DNA from 3 places in the Acidovorax sp. ST3 genome. Region 2 is predicted to be linked to each of the others. Evidence: riboswitches for the same ligand, from Rfam matches in the RefSeq annotation. Region 2 holds a riboswitch; each other region holds the start of a gene.
The links. Region 2 has a riboswitch for glycine ahead of gcvT (glycine cleavage system aminomethyltransferase GcvT). Riboswitches for the same ligand answer to the same signal wherever they lie in the genome.
Positions count from the first base shown of each region.

Region 1: another riboswitch for glycine. It lies ahead of DNK89_RS20765 (penicillin-binding protein 1A); the one in region 2 lies ahead of gcvT (glycine cleavage system aminomethyltransferase GcvT).
Region 3: another riboswitch for glycine. It lies ahead of DNK89_RS21850 (D-amino acid dehydrogenase); the one in region 2 lies ahead of gcvT (glycine cleavage system aminomethyltransferase GcvT).

Region 1 is NZ_QKVP01000006.1:439,631-444,012, reverse strand. It holds gene DNK89_RS20775 (LysR family transcriptional regulator) at 1-104, shown strand, start outside; gene DNK89_RS20770 (iron-containing alcohol dehydrogenase) at 304-1,467, shown strand; glycine riboswitch at 1,536-1,626, shown strand; partial or broken gene DNK89_RS20765 (penicillin-binding protein 1A) at 1,786-4,130, shown strand; gene DNK89_RS20760 (hypothetical protein) at 4,352-4,382, shown strand, end outside.
Region 2 is NZ_QKVP01000001.1:720,445-724,826, forward strand. It holds gene DNK89_RS03200 (TRAP transporter small permease) at 1-308, shown strand, start outside; gene DNK89_RS03205 (TRAP transporter large permease) at 394-1,671, shown strand; glycine riboswitch at 1,677-1,782, shown strand; glycine riboswitch at 1,796-1,927, shown strand; gene gcvT (glycine cleavage system aminomethyltransferase GcvT) at 1,976-3,118, shown strand; gene gcvH (glycine cleavage system protein GcvH) at 3,199-3,573, shown strand; gene gcvP (aminomethyl-transferring glycine dehydrogenase) at 3,688-4,382, shown strand, end outside.
Region 3 is NZ_QKVP01000007.1:132,809-137,190, reverse strand. It holds gene DNK89_RS21870 (hypothetical protein) at 1-265, shown strand, start outside; gene DNK89_RS21865 (YXWGXW repeat-containing protein) at 469-921, shown strand; gene DNK89_RS21860 (YXWGXW repeat-containing protein) at 1,078-1,536, shown strand; gene DNK89_RS21855 (2-keto-4-pentenoate hydratase) at 1,579-2,361, opposite strand; glycine riboswitch at 2,592-2,703, shown strand; gene DNK89_RS21850 (D-amino acid dehydrogenase) at 2,799-4,115, shown strand; gene DNK89_RS21845 (cytochrome c) at 4,179-4,382, opposite strand, start outside.

The DNA.
Region 1 (4,382 bases), on a different contig from region 2:
TTCTGGTTGCCCCCAGCCGCCGCCAGTTCACGCCGCTGGTGCGGGCGCTGCGCGACTTCGTGGCCGGGCGCCTGCAGGCGCTCATGGAGCGGGCGCCACACTGAGCGCTAGCAGCAACCGCATGCGCTGCGCCGACCTGCCGCACGAGGCTCTGCCAGCAGCAGGGCTATCGCACACGCGACCGGCGCCGCCCACCCGTGCGCCGCACAATCGCGCCCTTGCTGCCGCCACCGAGCGCGGCGAACCCGCTGCGCAGCCAAATGCCCGGTGCTGCGGCAACGCCATTGACGGAGAAAGACGATCATGCTGAATTTCGACTTCCACAACCCCACCCACATCGCCTTCGGCCAGGGGCGCATTGCCGACTTGGCCAAGCTCGTGCCCGCTGCCGCCAAGGTGCTGATCCTGGTGGGCGGCGCCAGCGCCGAAAAGACCGGCACCCTGGCTGAGGTGCGCGCCGCGCTGGGCGAGCGCCAGCACGCCACCTTCAGCGGCATCGAGCCGAACCCCAGCTACGAAACCTCCATGAAGGCCGTGGCGCAGATCCGCGAAGGCGGTTTTGACTTCTTGCTGGCCGTGGGCGGAGGCTCGGTGATCGACGCCACCAAGTTCATCGCCGCCGCCGTGCGTTTTGAGGGCGCCGACCCCTGGGCCATCCTCGAAAAGCACGGCCGCAACATCCAGGGTGCCATGCCGTTTGGTTCCGTGCTCACGCTGCCCGCCACGGGCTCGGAGATGAACAACGGCGGCGTCATCACCCACCGTGCCAAAGGCGCCAAGCTGTCGTTTGGCAGCGTGCACACCTACCCGGTGTTCTCGGTGCTCGACCCCACCAAGACCTACACCCTGCCGCCCCAGCAACTGGCCAACGGCGTGGTGGATGCGTTTGTGCACACGGTGGAGCAGTACCTGACCTACCCGGTCAACGCGCCCGTGCAGGACCGCTTTGCCGAAGGCATCCTGCAAACACTGATCGAAGTGGGCCCGCGCCTGCTGACCGCCCCTGAGCCCGTGTACGACGACCGCGCCAACCTGATGTGGGCCGCCACCATGGCGCTCAACGGCCTGATTGGCGCGGGCGTGCCGCAGGACTGGGCCACGCACATGATCGGCCACGAGCTGACGGCCCTGCACGGCATCGACCACGCGCGCACCCTGGCCATCGTGCTGCCCGCGCTGCTGAACGAGCGCCGGGTGGCCAAGCGCGCCAAGCTGCTGCAGTACGGCGAGCGCGTGTGGGGCATCACCACCGGCACGGATGATGAGCGCATCACCGCCGCCATCGAGCGCACGCGCGATTTCTTTGAAAGCATGGGCATCGCCACGCGCCTGTCGGGCTACGGCCTGGGCGGCGACACGGTGACCGCCGTGGTTGCGCAGCTCGAAGCGCACGGCATGGTGACCCTGGGCGAACAGCGCGAGATCACGCCCGCCGTGAGCCGCCGCATCCTTGAAGCCGCGCTGTAAGTGGCCTGCCCGGCGCCATCAATAACCTTGGGGCCGGGTTTGGTTTGCGCGCGTGGGTTAGAGTAAATCCTGATCTTGCGGGAGAGAGGGGCGTGCACTGCCCCCGCCGAAGGCGCAAACTCCCATCATCGCTCAGGCACACCGGACCGCAAGAGACCATCGCCGACTGGAGAGAGGCCGCCGCACCGCGCAACGCGGGCGGGGTCCACCGAAGGGGCTGGCTGCCACCGCAGCTGAAACTCTCAGGTAACAGGGACAGGGGGAGAGGCGCCGCAGACCCGCTTTTGCGCGGGCGCTGCCCAGCCAGAGTTCCCTCCGATGTCCTCCTCACCCCCTATTGCTGCGCCCGCAGCAGTGCCTCCAAAAAAGCGCTCGGCGCTGAAGTTCCTCTGCGGGTTTCTCGCAGGGCTCGTCCTGGCCGGCAGCGCCGGAGGGGCCTATGTGCTGCACCTGCTGTGGCAGCAGCTGCCACCGTGGACCACCTGGCCGACTACGACCCCCGGCTGCCCCTGCGCATTTATGCCGCCGACGGCAGCCTGCTGGCAGAGTTTGGCGAAGAGCGCCGCGAATTTGTGCCCATTGGTCAGATACCGCTGCACATGCGCCAGGCGCTGCTGGCGATTGAGGATGCGCGGTTTTACGAACACGGCGCGGTGGACTTCACGGGTCTGGCACGCGCCGCGCTGCGCAACGTGGTGACGGGCGAGCACGCCCAGGGCGCCAGCACCATCACGATGCAGGTGGCGCGGGTGTTCTTTCTGAGCAGGGTGAAAACCTACAGCCGCAAGCTGATGGAGATCCTGCTGGCCTACAAGCTGGAGGCCACGTACAGCAAGGACAAGATTCTGGAGCTGTACATGAACCAGATTTATCTGGGCGAGCGGGCCTACGGGTTTGCGGCCGCAGCCTCGGTGTACTTCGACAAAACGTTGGACGAGCTGACGGTGGCCGAGGCCGCGATGCTCGCCGGCCTGCCCAAGGCCCCTTCAGCCTACAACCCCGTCGTCAATCGCGAGCGCGCCACCGTGCGTCAGCAGTACATCCTGCAACGCATGCACGCGCTGGGCTACCTGGACACCGCCTCTTACGACGCGGCCAGTGCCGAGGTGCTCACGTTTCGCACGCAGCCACGTTCCATCGACCCCGCCGCAGCGTTTGCCGTGGAACAAGCGCGCAAGATGGTGGTGGATCGGTTTGGAGAGGCTGTGTATTCGCTGGGCCTGGATGTGGTCACCACCCTGCGCGTGGCAGAGCAGCAGGCCGCCACGCGCGCGCTGCGCGCCGGGCTGCTGCGCGCGCAAGCGTCGCTGGGCTATGCGGGCCCCGAGGCCCGCTTACCGCACACCGAGGCCGCCCGAAACGGCCACCCCCGGGCCCTGCGTGCAGCGCTGGCGCCGTACCGGGACAGCGGTGAACTGCGTGTGGCCCTGGTGCGCGAGGCGTCGCAGGCGGGCGGCATTTCCGCGCTGCTGCGCGACGGCACGCGCGTGCAGATTCCGCGCAGCCGGCTGACTGCCAGCGCCCGCGAGGCCTTGGCGCCCGATACGCCCCCGCAGCGGCGCATTGCACCGGGCGCGGTGATCCGCGTGGTGGTCGACGTACGCCAGCAGTGGAGCCTGGCGCAGCTGCCCGGCATGGAAGGTGCGCTGGTCTCCATGGACACGGACACCGGGGAGATTCTGGCGCTGACCGGCGGCTTCGACCAAGCACTAAACCAGTTCGACCACGCGGTGCAGGCCCAGCGCCAGCCCGGCTCCACCTTCAAGCCCTTCATCTTCTCTGCTGCGCTGGAGAAGGGCTATGCGCCGGGCACGCTGGTCGACGATACGCAGCGCGTTGTCATCCCCGCCGCACGGGGGCGCGCCGCCTGGCGCCCGCGCAACTACGGCGGCCAATACGAGGGCTTCATCTCGGCGCGGCGTGGCCTGGTGCTCTCCAAGAACATGGTGGCCGTCAACCTGATGGAGGCGGCGGGCGCGCAATATGTGCAGCAGTTCGCCACCCGCTTCGGTTTCGACCCCGCGCTCAACCCGTCCCGGCTGCCGCTGGCGCTGGGCGCAGGTGCCGTCACACCGCTGCAGCTCACGCAGGCCTACGCCGTGTTCGCCAACGGTGGCACGCTGGTGCAGCCCCGGCTGATCCGCAAGGTGAGCGAGCGCGGCGGCGAGGTGCTGTACGAAGCTGGCGGCCCATCGCCCCGCACCACTGCGGTGTCCGAGCGCAATGCCTTCGTGCTCGACAGCATGCTGCGCGACGTGGTCGAGCACGGCACCGGCAGGCGGGCTAAGTCGCTGGGCCGCCCTGATGTGGCGGGCAAGACCGGCACCTCCAACGACGCGCGGGACGCATGGTTTGCGGGCTATTCGTCGGGCGTGGCCTCGGTGGTGTGGATCGGCTACGACCAGCCGCGCAGTCTGGGCCGGCATACCGGCGGCACGCTGGCGCTGCCGGTATGGACCGACTATATGGCTGTGGCAGTCCAAGGGCGACAGCCGGTGCTGCGCACCCTGCCGCTGGATCTGATGCTTTTTGGCGACGACTACCTGTACCCCGAGTACGTGTTTGGCACTTGCGTGGACGACCGTACCGCGTTTGTGCAGAGCCCCTTTGAGTGCAGCCACTGGCGCCGTCCGCAGCCCGAGGGCTCGTTGGATATGGGGTGAGAACGCATCTGGCTCCTGGTGGGCAAGCGCTAGGTGCTACGTACTGTGGGGCGATTGTTTGCTGTAGCACCCTTGTGCCTTTGGCAATCGTTACGTCCCTCTCCTGGCGCATTTCGCGCCGCACAGCCGCGTTTCGTCGCAGGGCGATGGAGCCCGCCGGTTGCGCCACCTACAGTGCCGTCAAGCCGCCCCTCTGGGTGGCATTTGACGAAAGGCGCACCGTGACCCTCATCCTCCTCCTGGCCCTCCGCT
Region 2 (4,382 bases):
CCATCCCGGCCGCGTTTCGCCAGGGCGCGATGGTTAGCGTGGACGTTCTGTACCGCTGGAGCCCGCCACGCATCAAACGGGTGCTGGACTGGGTGGTCGCACTGGCGGCCCTGGCCCTCATCGGCATCATCATCTGGTACGGCTGGGACTACGCGCAACGTGGGGGGGTGCAGAGCATGGCCGGGCTGGAGTCCATCTCCATGTTCTGGGCCTACCTCGCCATGCCGGTGGGGGGGCTTTTTTGCATCGTCGGCATCATTGGCAACCTCATTGATCCCCTGCGCATGGAACTGGAGACTGCTCAATGAACGCCGCGCCGAGCCGCCTCAAGCCAGTGAACGGCCCCCTTGGGGGGCAGCGAGGACATGCAATGCCGAGCGTGGGGGTCCAACTATGAGTTTGGTCATGATTTCAACGATGGTGCTGTGCTTTGCACTCACCGTCTCGGTGGCCGTGTCCATCGGTTTGGCGTCCATCTTGGGCATCCAGGCCTCCAACGCGAACATGCTCATCTCCGTCAAGGAGATGTTCGGGGCCATCAACAAGTTTCCCCTCGCAGCCATCCCCTTCTTCATCCTCGCGGGCAACCTGATGGAGACCGGAGGCATCTCGCGCCGTCTGGTGGAGTTTGCCAAGAGCATCGTCGGCGGCGTGCAGGGTGGCCTGCCCATGACCTGTGTGCTGACCTGCATGATCTTTGCGGCCGTGTCGGGCTCGTCGGTCGCCACCACGTTTGCAATTGGCGCCATCCTGATTCCTGCGCTGATCAAGCATGGCTACCCCACCAGCTACGCCGCCGCGCTGCAGGCCACCAGTGCCGAGCTGGGCGTGATCATCCCTCCCTCCATCCCGATGATCCTTTACGGCGTGAGCGCCGAGGTGTCGATTGGTGAGCTGTTCATCGCTGGCTTTGGCCCGGGCCTGCTGATCAGCGGTGCACTGATGCTCTTCGTATGGGCGTACTGCAAGTACAAGGGCTGGGGCAAAAACGATGGCGATGGCCGCATGCCCTTTGGCAAGGCCACGCTGCAGGCGGGCTGGGCGCTGCTGATGCCCGTCATCATCCTGGGCGGCATCTATGGCGGTGTGTTCACCCCCACCGAGGCATCGGCCGTGGCCGTGTTCTACGCGTTGGTGGTGGGCATCGTCATCTACCGCGAGATCAAGCTCAAGGACCTGTTCGCCATCCTGCGCAAGTCGGCCATCTCGTCGGCGGTGATCATGTTCATCATTGCCAACGCCGGCTTGTTTGCATTCCTCATTACACGCGCGGGCGTGCCCGATGCCATCGGCCGATGGCTGGAGGCGGTGCTGCAGTCCCCAGCCCTCTTCCTGCTGGGCGTGAACGCGGCACTGTTCGTGATCGGCATGTTCATCGAGACCAGCGCGGCGATCATCGTGCTGGCCCCCATCCTCGCGCCTGTGGCCATGCACTTCGGTATCGACCCTGTGCACTTCGGCCTCATCATGGTGGTGAACCTGGCCCTGGGCATGATCACGCCCCCGTTCGGAGTGAACCTGTTCGCAGCCTGCACGGTGGCCAGAATCTCGCTGGACCGGATTATCAAGCACCTGCTGCCGTTCGTCGGCGTGATTCTGGTGTGCCTGATGATCATCACCTACGTGCCATCGATCTCGTTGGCACTTCGGGATCTGGTCTACGCAAAGTAGTTAGAATTGCTCGGTCAGGAGAGAGTGCTCCGTCTTGTCCATAAGACGCGCAGCACCGCCGAAGGCGCAGGCAGCAGCCGAACGCTCAGGCAAAAGGACTGGCAACCGCCCGCAGCGATGCGGGCGTTCCCTTGCTGGAGAGAGGTGGCCCCACAGAAAAGAAACTGTGTGCAGGCCATCCACCGAAGGAGCAAACCGCACGGCCAGCCAAGGCGCTGCGGTGAATCTCTCAGGTAAAGCGGACAGCAGGGCAAATCCCGTGACCACGCCGTGGTCGCGGCCCCCATTTGCCCCGGAGTCCGCCATGTCAGCCACCGCCCCCCTGCTCACCACGCCCCTGAACGCCCTGCACATCGAGTTGGGCGCTCGCATGGTGCCTTTTGCAGGCTATTCCATGCCCGTGCAATACCCCGCTGGCCTGATGGCCGAGCATGTGCACACCCGCACCGCCGCCGGCCTGTTCGACGTGTCACACATGGGCCAGCTCAAGCTCATCGGCGCCGATGCTGCCGCAGCGTTTGAAACCCTGATGCCCGTGGATGTGATCGACCTGCCCATGGGCAAGCAGCGCTACGGTCTGCTGCTGACCGACGAAGGCACGATCATGGACGACCTGATGTTCTTCAACCAGGGCGTGGTGGATGGTGAACCCACCCTGTTTGTCATCGTCAACGGGGCCTGCAAGGTGGGCGACATTGCCCATATCCAGGCCCGCATCGGCCAGCGCTGTAAGGTGGTGCCCATGCCCGACCACGCCCTGCTCGCTCTGCAGGGCCCACAGGCCGTCACCGCCCTCGCCCGCCTGGCGCCCGGTGTCGAAAAGCTGGTGTTCATGACCGGTGGCGCGTTCAGCATCGCGGGCTGCGACTGCTTTGTGACCCGCAGCGGCTACACCGGCGAAGACGGCTTTGAAATCTCCGTACCCGCCGCGCAGGCCGACACCCTGGCCCGCGCCCTGCTGGCCCAGCCTGAAGTCAAGCCCATCGGCCTGGGTGCCCGCAACTCGCTGCGCCTCGAAGCGGGCCTGTGCCTTTACGGCAACGACATCGACACCACCACCACGCCCCCCGAAGCCGCGCTGAACTGGGCCATCCAGAAGGTGCGCCGCACCGGTGGCGCGCGTGCAGGCGGCTTCCGCGGTGCCGACAAGGTGCTCGCACAGATCGACAACCCTGCCAGCCTGCCCCGCAAGCGTGTGGGCCTGGTCGCGCTGGAACGTGTGCCGGTGCGCGAGCACACCGAACTGCAGAGCACGGACGGCCAAAAGATCGGCGAAGTTACCAGTGGCCTGCTGGGCCCCACGGTGAATGAACCCGTGGCCATGGGCTACGTCACGCCAGCTTTTGCCGCCATCGGCACCCGTGTCAACGCCATCGTGCGCGGCAAGGCGGTGCCCATGGAAGTGCGCGCCATGCCGTTTGTGCCGGCCAATTACTACCGCGGCTGATTTCATCAGCGAAGCGCACAAGCTGCGCCCGCTTACATTGCAGATTCCTTTACTTTTTTCCTTTGCTTGAGGAGCTTCCCATGACGATCAAATTCTCCAAAGACCACGAGTGGATCAATGCCGCTGACGCTAACGCTTCGGTGGTGGGCATCACCGTCCACGCGCAGGACGCTCTGGGCGACGTGGTGTTTGTAGACCTGCCCGAAGTGGGCAAGAGCTTTGCCCAGGGCGAAGTGGCAGGTGTGGTCGAGTCCGTGAAGGCCGCCGCCGATGTGTACATGCCCGTCTCTGGCGAAGTGGTCGAAGTGAACGAAGCCCTGCGTGCCGACCCATCCCTTGCCAACAGCGACCCGCTGGGCGCTGGCTGGTTCTTCAAGGTCAAGCTGGCCGACGCGAGCCAACTCGACGCCCTGCTGGACGAAGCTACCTACACCGAGTTCGCCAAGAACGCCTGATCCCTGCTGACTCAGAGGGCATGGCGCCGGGCCATGCCCGGCCCGCCGCCCTGTCGCGTGCGCGCTCTATTCCCGGCACCGCCCCCAACCCGCTGCGACCTACGAGACTGCCCCATGCTGATGCAATCCGCCCCCCCCCTTGGCGCGCTTGAAAACGCCACCGAATTCCTGCCCCGCCACATCGGCATCGACGCGGCCGACGAAGCGCACATGCTGTCGGTGATCGGCGAGGCCTCACGCCGTGCGCTCATCGAATCCATCGTGCCGCGCTCCATCGCACGCAGCCGGGGCATGGACCTGCCCGCGCCGCTCACCGAAGCGGCGGCACTGGCAGAACTCAAGGCCATCGCGGGCAAGAACCAGTTGCTCAAGAGCTTCATCGGCCAGGGCTACTACGGCACGCACACGCCCGGCGTCATCCTGCGCAACATCCTGGAGAACCCCGCCTGGTACACCGCCTACACGCCCTACCAGGCTGAGATTTCGCAAGGCCGCATGGAGGCCCTGGTCAACTTCCAGACCATGGTGTGCGACCTCACTGGCATGCCGATTGCCAATGCGTCCATGCTGGACGAGGCCACCGCCGCCGCCGAGGCCATGACACTGGCCAAGCGCTCGGTCAAGAGCAAGAGCAACGTGTTTGTGGTGGCGGGCGATGCCCACCCGCAGACCATTGAAGTCATACAGACCCGCGCCAAGCCCCTGGGCCTGGAAGTGCGCCTGGCCAATTCGGCCGAAGAATGGAACACCCTGCTGGAAGGTGACTACTTTGCCGTGCTGGCCCAACACCCCGCCACCAGCGGCCGCAT
Region 3 (4,382 bases), on a different contig from region 2:
CACTGCGCAGCAGGTGCTGCACACCCCGCACCTGCGCATTCTGTGGGGCACCTGGCATGTGGCCTCGGTACTGTGCTGGGCACTGAGCGCCCTGCTCTGGCGCCTGGGCACCGCACCTTGGGACGCGGCCCTGGGCGCCTGGGCCGCCGACGCCGTGGGCATTGCCACCCTGGCCAGTGGCATGCTGGTGTTCTTTGCCACGCACGGCAGACACCCGGCGTGGTGCGCGTTGCTGGTGATTGCGACGCTGGTGTGGTGGCGCTGAAGCAAGCCATCGCGGGCGGATGGATGGGGGACGCCGACGCCGGACGCCTGAGCAGGCGTGACAAAAATCACACGGCAACCGTTTGCCTCCGAAGTCGGCAACACAACTTCACAAAGCTTCGCAATTGGCCTACACCGGCTTGACGCAGCGTGCGCACCATGAAGTCTCCGGTTCCGCAAGGAATCACATCTGAGGAGAACCTTATGGCCCGCAAAGCACTTGCCGCTGTGTCCATCGCCCTGCTGTCGCTGGGCGCCGCGAGCGCGGCGCAGGCGCAGACCAGCGCCACCGTTGTCATCCAGGCAGGTACGCCTGTCTACCAGCAACCCGCCCCAGTGCGCGTGCAGTACCAGGCGCCGCCCCCACCCCGCTACGAGGTGGCGCCGCACCCGCGCCGCGGCATGGTGTGGGTGCCCGGCCACTGGGAATGGCGTGGCCACCGCCACGTGTGGATGCAGGGCTACTGGGTGAAAGCCCGCCCCGGCTACCACTACCGCGAGCCCCGCTGGGTGGAACACGGCGGCCGCTGGAACATGCAGCCCGGCGGCTGGGACCGTGATGGCGATGGCATCCCCAACCGCCGCGACCGGGACCGTGACGGAGACGGCGTGCCCAACCGCTACGACCAGCGCCCGGACAACCCCTACCGCCGCTGATCCCCCTTGGCGGGACCGCTGCGCGGGCCGACAGGCAATGGGCAGCCCGGCTGACAGACGCGCCACCACCCACTGGCCACGATGAGGCCACAGACGCAACACCCGGCCCGACGCAGGCAGTGCCTGCGGTCGGCCAGACACGACAAGGAGTTCACCATGACCCACGCCACTTTCTTGCGCAACACCTTCACCGCAGCGGCCCTGTCCGTGACAACGCTGACGGCGCTGACAGGGGCCATCACACCGGCACAGGCCGCCACGCAAGCCACTGTCATCGTGCAGTCGGGCCCGCAGCAGGGCATCGTCATTCCGGCACCCCCGCCACCCCGCCGCGAAGCCGTTCCACACGCCCGCAAGGGACAGGTGTGGGTGCCTGGCTACTGGGACTGGCGGGGCCACCGCCATGTATGGGTGGCAGGCCACTTTGAAAAGGTGCGGCCAGGCTACCGCTATCGCCCCCCCCAGTGGGAGCAGCGCGACGGGCGCTGGGAGCTGCACCGGGGCGGTTGGGACCGCGATGGCGACGGCATTGCCAACCGCAATGACCGCGACCGTGACGGCGACGGCGTGCCCAACCGCCGCGACCACCAGCCGGACAACCCACGCCGCAACTGATCGACGCTCCGCTGGCTAGCCAGGGCGCCAGGCCCTGTGCCTTTATGGCAGGTGCAACACCGCCTGCCCCAGCCCGGGAAAGTCGGCCACCACCTCAGCCCCCGGCGCCACCAGCACGGTGCCGGTGCATGACCCGGTGGTGACCCAGTGCCCCGCGCGCAGTCCACCCAGGCTGCGCGCGCCTTCGTTGGCCAGCCACACCAGCAGGCGCAGCGGGTCGCCCGCCGGGTTGCCCCAGGTGGCATGTTGCACGGCCACGGCCCCGTTCACCGACAAAGTCACCGCTTGCGCCAGGGGCTGTGCGGTGGCCACTTCGTCGGTGCCAGTCCCCACAATCAGCGCTCCGTGGCATGCCTGGTCGGCCAGGCGGCTCCACTCGCCCTGCTGCGCCCAGGCAGCAAAGCGCGTGTCGCACACCTCGATGGCGGCCCGCACCGACGCCACGGCCGCCAGCACTTCGGCGGCGCTGTAGGGGGTGGCGCGGGCGGGCAGGTCGGCCCCCAGTTCGTAGACCCATTCCGCCTCCACCCCCATCACGGCAAAACCAGATGCAGCCAGCAACACGGGCTCGCCCGCTGCAGCCACCCACACCGAATCGCGGGTGAGTGCAGCGCGTGCCGGTTGCGCCTGGGGCGACGCAGCCCCGACCTTCCAGCCAGCGATGTGCCCGCGTGCACGCACCACCGCGTCTTGCACGGCATAGGCCTCGGAGGCATCCCGCGGGCGCAGCCCTGCGGGAAAGTCCAACGGGCGGGGCGTGCGCACTTCCCGGGCCTGGGTGATGACGGCGGCGCTGGCGGCAGGGTCCAAAGCGGTGGGGGACATGACAAAACTCTCCGTGGTGCAAGGGGTCGGCGGGATTATCGGCACCTTCCCCCATCGGCCCCGCCCCGCTGCATCAGCAACGATTGCGCCCCATTAGCCGCCGGAGTTGATCCGGCGCACAGGCTTGCCCCCTAGAATCGGCCTCGCAGGAGAGCACGGCAGGCACAGGCCACCGCTGCACCGAAGGCGCAAACTCCCATACACGCTCAGGTCCCGTACTGCACCATTCATCAAAGCCGTCTGGAGAGCCGCCTCGCGCAACGCGAAGCGCACCGAAGGAGCAAGCCGCAGCCCGGGTGGGTGGCGGTGAATCTCTCAGGTACCAAGGACAGGGGGAGCGGCAGCCAGGGCATTCATGCGCCAGCTGCACGCTATTGAATTCATAGCTGCCAGCGCATGTTGTTCTAGCGCCAGAGCCCAGAAAGGCTTTGAAAATCATGCGCGTGATCGTTTTGGGCGCCGGCTTGCTCGGCGTGACTTCGGCTTATTTCCTTTCGCAACTCGGCCACGAGGTGACCGTCATCGACCGCCAGGTTGCGCCCGGTGCAGAGACCAGCTTTGCCAACGGCGGTCAGATCTCGGTGAGCCACGCCGAACCCTGGGCCAACCCCAGCGCGCCGCTCAAGGTGCTGCAGTGGCTGGGCAAAGAGGATGCACCCCTGCTGTTCCGCCTGCGCGCCGACATGCGGCAATGGCTGTGGGGCCTGTCCTTCCTGCGCAACTGCACGCCCGCACGCACGCGCCACAACATCGAACAGATCGTGCGCCTGGGCACCTACAGCCGCGACACGCTGCAGCAGCTGCGCGCGGCCACTGGCATCCAGTACGACCAGCGCACACAAGGCATCCTGCACTTCTATACCAACCCAAAAGAATTCGACGGCGCGCTGGCCCCGGCCGAGCAGATGCGCGCGCTGGGCTGCGAGCGCCAGGTCATCAGCGCCGACGAGGCCGTGCGCATCGAGCCTGCCCTGGCCCACATCCGCCCACAACTCGCGGGCGCCACCTACACGGCCGAAGATGAATCCGGCGACGCCAACCAGTTCACGCGCGAGCTGGCCAAGCTGTGCGGGGCGGCGGGCGTGCAGTTCCGCATGGGCCACCACATCACCGCCTTGCGCGAGGTGGGTGGCCGCATCGACCACGTGGAAGTGACCAATGCCGAAGGCCGCTTCGAGCGTGTGCGCGGCGATGCGTTTGTACTGGCCATGGGCTCGTTCAGCCCGCTGCTGGCGCAGCCGCTGGGCATCCAGCTGCCCATCTACCCGGCCAAAGGCTACTCGGTGACCATGCCGGTCAAGGACGCGGCCAAGGCGCACCAGGTGAGCCTGACGGACGACGAGTTCAAGCTCGTGTTCTCGCGCTACACCAGCGAGCGGGGCGACCGCCTGCGCATTGCGGGCACGGCGGAATTGAATGGCTATGACCGCCACCTGAACGAGGTGCGCTGCGAGGCCATCGTGCGGCGGGTGGAGCAGCTCTTCCCCGGCGCCGGCGACACCACCCAGGCGCAGTTCTGGAGCGGCCTGCGCCCCGCCACGCCCAGCAACGTGCCGCTGATCGGCAAGACCAAAGTGGGCAATTTGTTCCTCAACACCGGCCACGGCACGCTGGGCTGGACGCACGCCTGCGGCTCGGGCAAGGCGCTGGCCGACATCGTGAGTGGCCGCGTGCCCGAGGTGGACTTTGCGTTCCAGGGGCTGCAAGGGCGCGCAGCCGGGGCGGCGCTGGTGCCGTCGCGCACGGCGGCCTGAGGCAGCGCGCGGTTGCAGGCGGTTGCAGCGAGGCCACGCTGCAACCGGTGCGAAAGGCTGCGCCTACTTGGCCGCGCCCGTGGCGTGCGCCACAAACTGCGCCACGGCCAACATGTCCTTCTCGCTCATGCGCTCGGCATACGAGGGCATTACACCGATGCCCGCCTTGAGCGCGCGCAACACGCGGCCCGCGTCGGGCTTCAGCTCATCCAGCACCGGGCCGACCTGGCCCTCAGCACCTGCGGCCTGCAGGGTGTGACACACGGC